DNA from 2 places in the Patulibacter sp. NPDC049589 genome. Region 1 is predicted to be linked to the other one. Evidence: riboswitches for the same ligand, from Rfam matches in the RefSeq annotation. Region 1 holds a riboswitch; the other holds the start of a gene.
The links. A riboswitch is a leader RNA that binds a small molecule or an ion and turns the genes downstream of it on or off. The one in region 1 is predicted to bind cobalamin.

Region 1 (4,204 bases):
GTGTCCAGGATCGCGTCGACCCCTCCGCCGCCGAGGTGCTCCCGCACGTCTCGCGCGAGCCCGGGGCCGCGCACGAACACCTCGTCGAAGCCGGCGCCACGAGCGGCGTCCCGTCGACGCCGGTCGCCCGCGACCCCCAGGACGGTGATCGCGCCGCGGGCCCGGGCGACCGCGGCGACCGCCCGCCCGACGCCGCCGGCGGCCGAGTGGACCAGGACCACGTCGCCGGCGCCGACCCGGGCCGCCTGTCCGACGAGCAGCACCGCGGTCGCGACGGCGCCCGGCGCGACGGCCGCCCGCTCCGGGGACAGGGCGTCCGGGACCTCGACGGCGAGGACGTCGGCGGCGACCGCGACCTCGGCGAGGCCGCCCCGGCCCGTGAACGCGGCGACACGCCGGCCGACCCGGTCCGGATCGACGCCGGGTCCGACGGCGGTGATCCTCCCGGACACCTCGAGCCCCGGGACGAACGGCCAGGCGGCGACGTAGCCGGGGTCGCCGCGCCGTGCCATCACGTCGAGGAAGTTGACGCCGGCGGCCGTCACGGCGATGGCGACCGCGCCGGGGCCGGGCGTCGGCGCCGGCAGGTCCTCGACCGACGTGACGCTCGCGTCGGGCGCGGGGCGGGCGAACCGCACGGCCCTCACGACGTCACCCGGTGGCCGGCGGGGGTCACGGCCTCGTGGGTGACCGTTCCGGCGCGGGCGGGCGGGCGGTCCGCGGGCGGCACGCGGTGGCGGCGGACGACGACGTGGTCGGGGGCGGTGCGCATCCTCCGAGCGTGCTCCGCCGCCGCGGGGCCGGCAACGGGCGATGGACACTGGCTGCGATCACGTGGGCTTATCGTTGGACCATGGAGCTCCGGCACCTCGCCGCGTTCGCAACGGTGGCCGAGACCCTGCACTTCGGGCACGCCGCCGACCGGCTCCGCGTCGCGCAGCCGGCCGTCAGCCAGCTGGTGGCCCGGCTGGAGCGTGAGCTCGGCGTGGTCCTCTTCGAGCGCACGAGCCACCGCGTCGCGCTCACGCCCGCCGGCGCCGCGCTGCTGCCCGACGCGCAGGCCGCCCTCGGGGCCGCCGAGAGGCTCCGGGACCAGGCGGCCGGGCTGACGACGGGGACGATCGGGACGCTGCGCGTCGCCACGACCACGGCGATCGGCCGGCGGCTCGCGGCGGCGCTGCGGACCCTCGCCGCCCGGCACCCCGGGGTCCGCGTCGAGCTGCCGGTGCTGACCACGACGCAGAAGCTCGAGGCCGTCCGCGCGGGGACGGCCGACGTCGCGCTGTTCCGGTCCTCGCCGGACGTCCCCGCGGGCCTGCGGTCACGCGTGGTGTGGCGGGAGCCGTTCGTCGCGGTCGTCCCGGCGGAGCACGCGGCGGCGGCGACCGACCCCGTGGTCCCGTCCGCGCTCGCCGGCCTGCCGATGGTCGGGATCTCGCGGGCCGCGCACCCCGCGATGGCCGACGAGGTGCGCGCGGTCTGCGCCGCGATGGGGCTCGATCCGTCGCCCGGACCAGCGGTGCGCACGCCGCAGGAGGTCCTGGCGACGGTCGCCACCGGAGCGGCGTGGACGCTCTTCGTCGACGGGAACGTGCCGGACCGGCTCCCGGGGATCGCGGTCCGGGCGCTCCCGGCCGGCACGCCGGCCAGCGAGGTCCGCGCGATCTGGCGGGCCACGGGCGCCGGGCCGTGGCCGGAGCGGTTCGTGGCGGCGCTGGAGGCCACGACTCCGGCCGGCGACTGACGCGCACCGGGCGAGTCGGCCGGGATCCCGCGCCCGGGCCGCCCGTACCCCGTCCGCTATCGTGCCGCGGCGAGCCAGTCGTACCCATCGAATGGGTCAGGGAATCCGGTGCAAGACCGGAACTGACGCGCAGCGGTGAGGGGGACGGGCGGGGCATCCTGCCACTGGATCCACGGATCCGGGAAGGCGCTCCGTCCGGACGAACCCGAGTCCGAAGACCTGCTGGCTCGAGGCCCCCGGCGTGCCCCGCACGCCGCCGGCCGATCGCCAAACGGGCCCCGCGTACGGGCTCCCTGATCGAAGGACCACCGCGTGAGACCACGCACCGTCGTTCCCGCGTCGACCCCGGTCGACGACCGTTCATCCGCCGGCTCCGGCCGCACCTTCCGTGACCGCCTCGCGGGCGCGATCCGCCGCCCGGCCACCGCCGCGACCGTCGGGCCACGGGCCGCCGCCGCGCCGACCCGGTCGGGGCCGGTCGGGCCCCGGCGCACCGGGATCCGCCGCGCGGGTCTCGCCGCCGCCGTCGTCACCGCGTCCGTCGGCCTCGCCGCCTGCGGCTCGTCCGAGGACCCGGCGCCGTCCGCGACCACCGTCGCGTCGGCCGCCGCCGGCCCGCGCACGGCCTACCCGCTGACCGTCGTCGACTGCGGCCGCAAGGTCACGTTCGACGCCGCGCCCAAGCGCGCCGTCGCCGTCGCCCAGCCGGCGATCGAGACGCTGCTCGCCCTCGGCGTGCAGGGCCGCATGGCCGGCACCGCGTCGTGGAGCGACCCGGTCCTGCCGAGCCTCGCGAAGGCGAACGCCGCAGTGCCGCGGCTGGCCGACGACTTCCCGTCGTTCGAACGGGTCCTGAAGACCGAGCCGGACCTCGTCTACTCGACGTTCGACTACACGTTCACGTCGGAGGGGATCGCCCCGCGCGAGCGCTTCACGAAGCTCGGGATCCCGATCTACCAGTCCGCCGCCGAGTGCGCGGGCCAGGAAGCGACCCAGGCGCGGCCGCAGACGATGGAGGACACCTACGCCGAGATCGGCGACATGGCGCGGATCTTCGACGTGCAGGGCCGCGGCACGGAGCTCGTCGCGTCGCTGAAGGCCCGGATGGCGACGGCCGCCGGCGGCGTCGACGCGCAGGACGTCTCGCTCGGCTGGTGGTACGCGAACACGAAGACCCCGTACATGGCCGGCTGCTGCGGCGCCGCAGGGATCGTCACGCGGCAGCTCGGCGCGAAGAACGCCTTCGGCGACGCGAAGCAGCTGTTCCCCGAGATCGGCTGGGAGACGATCCTCGACCGCGACCCGACCGTCCTCGTGCTGGCCGACCTGACCCGCGGCGACGACGGCGACAGCGCGAAGGCGAAGATCGCGTTCCTCGAGAAGGACCCGGTCGCGCGCCGTCTCACCGCCGTGCGGAAGAAGCGCTACGTGATCGTCACGGGCTCCGAGATGGACCAGTCGATCCGCAACGTCGACGCGACGGAGAAGGTCGCCGCGGGGCTGAAGACGCTCGGGCTCGCCGGATGAGCGCGCAGGAGCAGGCGGTCGCCGGCCCGGCGGACGCGGACCGCCCGGCGACCGCCGGCGACCCGGCGATCCTGGACCGCTGGGACGCCCAGCAGGCCGCGTACATCGCGGGCCGCGAGCAGCGCTTCGCCGCGATGCTCGACGTCCTCGAGCTCACCGTCGGCCCGGAGTTCGTCGCAATCGACCTGGCCTGCGGGCCGGGCTCGCTGTCCGCGCGGATCCTCGACCGCTTCCCCGGCGCGCGCGTGGTCGCCTGTGACGTCGACCCGCTGCTGCTGCACGTCGCGCGCGAGGTGCTCGGGCCGCGCTTCGGCGAGCGGCTGACGGTGCTCGACGTCGACCTCGCGGAGCCCGGCTGGTCCGCCGTCGTCGCGGCCGCCGCCGCGGACCTCGATCCCGCGTCCGCGGCGACGCGGGCGGACCGCGGGCCGGCGTCGGAGGCCACGCTCGCGGACCGACGACCGACCCTCGACGACCCGGCGTCGCGGCCGTCCGCCGTCCTCTCCACGACGGCGCTGCACTGGCTGCTGCCGCAGGACCTCGTGCGCGTCTACGGCGAGGCGCACGCGCTGCTCGCCGACGGCGGCGTCCTGCTCAACGGCGACCACCTCCGGTTCGACGGCCGCGACCCCGAGCTGCGCCGGATCGCCGCGGCGCACGACGCGGCGACGCAGCGGGCCGCGTTCGCCGCCGGCGCCCCGACGTGGGACGCCTGGTGGGGCGAGGCCCGCGCGCTGCCCGGCGGCGCCGCACTGGCCGAGGAGCGGGAGCGCCGGTTCGCCGGCCGCCCCGTCCCGCCGGCCACCGCGGTCGACCTGCACCTCGCCGCGCTCGCGCAGGCGGGGTTCGCCACGGTCGGCACGGCCTGGCAGCTGCTGGACGACTACGTCGTGCTGGGGCGGCGCTGATGCGGCGCGTGGTCCATCTCGCGCT
Region 2 (4,204 bases), on a different contig from region 1:
GGTCCGCGACTGCGCGTACGCCCACCACGACACGGTCATCGGCTTCGGCCGCGAGACGTCGCCGAAGAGGATCGGCGGCTTCACGCAGCGGCTGCCGTAGGACTGCACCCAGCCGTAGGCGGAGAACGCGAAGCCCTCCAGCTGCTCGCCGAAGTACTCGACCATGTCGTTGCGCTCGGGCTCGCCGTGCACGAGGACGTCGAGGTCGAGCTCCTCCTGCACGCGGACGACCTCGTCGATCTCGGCCTTCAGGAAGTCCTCGTAGGTCGCGGCGTCGATGTCCCCGCTGCGCCGGCGGCGGCGCATGTTGCGGATCTTCGACGTCTGCGGGTACGAGCCGATCGTCGTGGTCGGCAGCAGCGGCAGGCCCAGGCGCGCCTTCTGCGCGGCGAGCCGGTCGGCGATCGGGGCCGGGCGGGCGTGGTCGGCCTCGGTGACGGCGGCGGCGCGCGAGCGGACCGCGGCGTCGTTGGTGCGCGGCGACGAGCGGCGCGACGCGATCCGGGCGCGCGACTCCTGCAGCAGGTCGTCGCGGCCGACGGCGTCGGCGCCCAGCGCGCGGTGCAGCAGCGCGAGCTCATCGAGCTTCTCCTCGCCGAACGCCAGCCACGAGCGCAGCTCGTCGTCCAGCCCGGTCTCGCGGCTCACGCGGTACGGCGCGTGCAGCAGCGAGCAGGACGGGGCGATCGTCACGCGATCGGAGCCGATCCGCTGGACGACGCGGTCGAGCAGGTCCAGCGCGCGATCGGGGTCGGTCGCCCAGACGTTGCGGCCGTCGACGACGCCGGCCGACAGCCGGGCGCCCTCCGGCAGCGCGTCGAGCACGGCGTCCAGCTGCTGCGGGGCGCGCACGAGGTCGACGTGCAGCTCGCTCAGCGGCAGCGCCGAGATCCGGCGCAGGACGCGGTCGTCGAGGCGGTCGAAGTACGTCGCCAGGGCGATGCCGGGGCGGGCCGTCGCGCCGCCGGCCGTTCCCTCGGCGGACGGTCCTCCGGCGGACGCGGCCCGAGCGGACGCCGCCCCGGCGACGGCACCGGCGACCGCGCCGCCGACGGACCGTCGGCCGGAAGCCAGCGCGCCGTACGCCTGCGCGAACGCGTCGAGCTCGGCGTCGGTGCGGTCGAGGACCAGGACGGGCTCGTCGAGCTGGACCTCCTCGACGCCCTCGGCGGCGAGCAGGTCGAGGAACGCGCCGTAGACCTCGACGAGCGCGGGCAGCAGGGCCAGGCGGTCGACGCTCGCGTCCGCGGGCTTGCCGAGCAGCAGCAGCGAGAGCGGTCCGAGGACGACCGGGCGCAGCGCGGGGCCGGTCGTGCCGGTGCTCTGGCGGGCCTCGCGCAGGTGGGCGAGCCAGCGGCCCGGGCGCAACGCGAACGTCTGCCCGGCCGCGATCTCCGGCACGAGGTAGTGGTAGTTCGTGTCCAGCCACTTCGTCATCTCGAGCGGCGTCGTGGTCGCGTCGCCGCGGCACGCGAGGAAGTGGCGGCGCAGCGCCTCCTCGGACGTGACGACGCTCGCGTCGGCGGGGAGCGGGTCGCCGGTGGCAGCGCCCTCCGACGTCGGGGCGCCGGACCCCGCGTGGTCGGCTTCGGACCGTGCCTGGCCGGGCGAGCCGCCGTGGCGCGGCGCGACGAGGCCGACGAGCTCGGCGGCGTCGAGGACGTGGTCGTAGAGCGCCTGGTCGCCGATCGGCAGGACGTCGATGCCGGCCTGTCGGGCGCGACCCAGGTGACGCGTGCGCAGCCCGCGGGCGGTCTGCTGCAGCTCCTCGGCCGTCAGTCGTCCGGCCCAGTGGGCCTCGAGCGCGACCTTGAGCTCACGGTCGGCGCCGATACGGGGGAATCCGAGCACAGCGGTGCGTGCCATCTTCTGTCTCCTTCTGCGATGGCCGTTACGCGCGGCCACGGTTGTCAGAAGCGCTGCGGAGCTGAGCCCCGGGCGCAGAGTCGACAGGTCTTCGGACTCGGATGCGCTCGATCGTGGCCGCCTTCCCAGGCCGTCAGACGGATGGTCTGCCGGGTCCCAGTGGCGTCGTGGCCACGATCCGCATCCTCACCGCTGCGCGTCAGTCCCGGATTCACACCGGATTCCCTGACCCCGTCGGTTGGGGTGGATCGACTCCGAGAGGGACACTAGCGCGCGGCCAGGGATCGGCATAGCGGCCGGCCGGGCCGACGGGCCCCGGACCGCCACGACGCCGGCCGCCCGATCGGCCGTCCCGCCCCTTGACATCCGGCGTTCATCCGGGCTTCATGCGACCAGGAGCAGGCTGCACCGACCATGACGACCCGACGCCTCATCACCCTCCTCCTCTCCTCTCTCGCCGCGCTGCTCTTCGCGGCCGCCTCATCGTCCGCCGCGCCCGCCCCGAAGGTGGTCGGCAACCGCCTCGTCGACGCCACGACCGGCGCGGCGTTCGTGCCACACGGCGTCAACTGGCCGAGCTTCGAGTACGCCTGCCACTACGGCTACGGGTACTCGAACGAGGCCGGCCCGGCGACCGTCGGCCCGACCGACGAGCAGGCCCGGCTGATCGCCGGCTGGCACGCCAACGTCGTCCGCGTCCCGCTGAACCAGGACTGCTGGCTCGGGGACGACGGGCACCCCGCGGGCGGGCTGAACGCCCAGGGCTACCGCGACGCCGTCGCGGACTGGGTCGGCCGGCTGCACGCGGCCGGGCTCGCGGTGATCCTCGACCTGCACTGGAGCGGCCCGGACGGGATCCCCGCCGACGGCCAGCGGATGATGGCCGACGAGCGCTCGCCGGCCTTCTGGAGCTCGGTCGCCGCGCGCTTCCGCGACGACCCCTCGGTGCTCTTCGACGCCTTCAACGAGCCGTTCTCGCACGGCTTCGCCGACGGCACGACGCTGTCGCTCGGCTGGAGCTGCTGGCGCGACGGCGGGTGCCCCGGTGCGCGCGAGAGCGACGGGGCCGGGACGGCCGACCGCCGGACCTTCCTGATCGTCGGCATGCAGCCGCTGGTGTCCGCGATCCGCGCCACGGGCGCCCGCCAGCCGATCCTGCTGGGCGGCCTCGACTACGCCAACGACCTGCGCGGCTGGCTCGCCGCCCGCCCCGACGACGACCAGCTCGTGGCGAGCTTCCACAACTACGACGGGCAGCGCTGCGAGACCGAGGCCTGCTGGAACGCCGAGATCGCCCCGGTCGCCGCTCAGGTCCCGGTGGTCACCGGCGAGTTCGGCGAGACCGACTGCAAGGAGGACCACGACCGTCGCTACATGGACTGGGCGGATGCGCACGGCGTCGGCTACCTGGCCTGGCAGTGGGTCGTCCTCGCGCCGGACGAGCAGGCGAACCCCGCCTGCGCCGGCCTGGCCCTGATCAGCGACGTCCAGGGCACGCCGAACGCCCCGAACGGCACGGCGCTGAAGAGCCACCTCGACGCGCTGGCGGCGGGCGGGGGCGCGGCCGGCACGACCGGCGGCGCCGGCGGCGGCACCTCGGGCTCCGGCGACCGACGCGCGCCGCGGCCGACGAAGGTCCAGCTGCGCCGCACCCGTCGCGGCCTGGCGGTGCGGGTGCGCCTCGACGAGGCGGCGACCGTCCGCGCCACGCTGACCCGCCGCGGCACCAGCCGGCCGACGACGGTCAGCCGCAAGGTCGGCCGGGGCACGCACGTGGTGACGCTGCTGAAGCGCCGCCCCGCCCGCGGCCGCTACCACGTGAGCCTGCGGGCCACCGACGCCGCCGGCAACCGCTCCCGGGCGGCGGGCGCGTCGCTGCGGGTGCGGTAGCGGGACGCCCTGCCCGGCCGCCGGTCCGCCGCGCCGCGGACCGGGGCGGCCACGGCGTCGGGCGGGCGGCGCCGGCACCACGTCGCGGGCCGCCACCCTCGCCGCGGCCGGGGGCGGGAGGGCCCGGATCGCCCCGGATCGCCCGCCCGGACCGGGGATATCCTCGGCCGATGCGTGTGTCCCCCGTCCGACTCCCCCTGCCCGCGTTCGCCGGAGCCACCGTGCTCGCGGTCGCCGCCCCGTCCGCCGTCGCGGCCCCCGCCGACCCGAAGCCCGCCGCGGCGCTGACCGCGACGGCCACGGCGCCGGGCACCCCGGGGCAGGTCGCCTGGACCGACGGCCGGCTCGTCCGGGTCCGCGACGCGTCGGGCGCCCGGCGGACGGTCGCGCGCCTGCGCAGGCCGATCGACGCCCGCGACGGCCTGACACTCAGCCGTGACGGCCGGCG

Region 2: linked by a shared signal. The riboswitch ahead of metE (5-methyltetrahydropteroyltriglutamate--homocysteine S-methyltransferase) and the one ahead of AB0L40_RS24790 (ABC transporter substrate-binding protein) in region 1 are both predicted to bind cobalamin.

The regions. Positions count from the first base shown of each region.
Region 1 covers NZ_JBFAPC010000207.1:2,095-6,298, forward strand. Annotated here, with positions in the region: gene AB0L40_RS24775 (zinc-binding alcohol dehydrogenase family protein) at 1-647, opposite strand, end outside; gene AB0L40_RS24780 (hypothetical protein) at 644-772, opposite strand; gene AB0L40_RS24785 (LysR substrate-binding domain-containing protein) at 854-1,744, shown strand; cobalamin riboswitch at 1,803-1,986, shown strand; gene AB0L40_RS24790 (ABC transporter substrate-binding protein) at 2,057-3,271, shown strand; gene AB0L40_RS24795 (class I SAM-dependent methyltransferase) at 3,268-4,179, shown strand; gene AB0L40_RS24800 (ABC transporter substrate-binding protein) at 4,188-4,204, shown strand, end outside.
Region 2 covers NZ_JBFAPC010000083.1:16,308-20,511, forward strand. Annotated here, with positions in the region: gene metE (5-methyltetrahydropteroyltriglutamate--homocysteine S-methyltransferase) at 1-1,866, opposite strand, end outside; cobalamin riboswitch at 1,931-2,134, opposite strand; gene AB0L40_RS15965 (cellulase family glycosylhydrolase) at 2,281-3,756, shown strand; gene AB0L40_RS15970 (hypothetical protein) at 3,927-4,204, shown strand, end outside.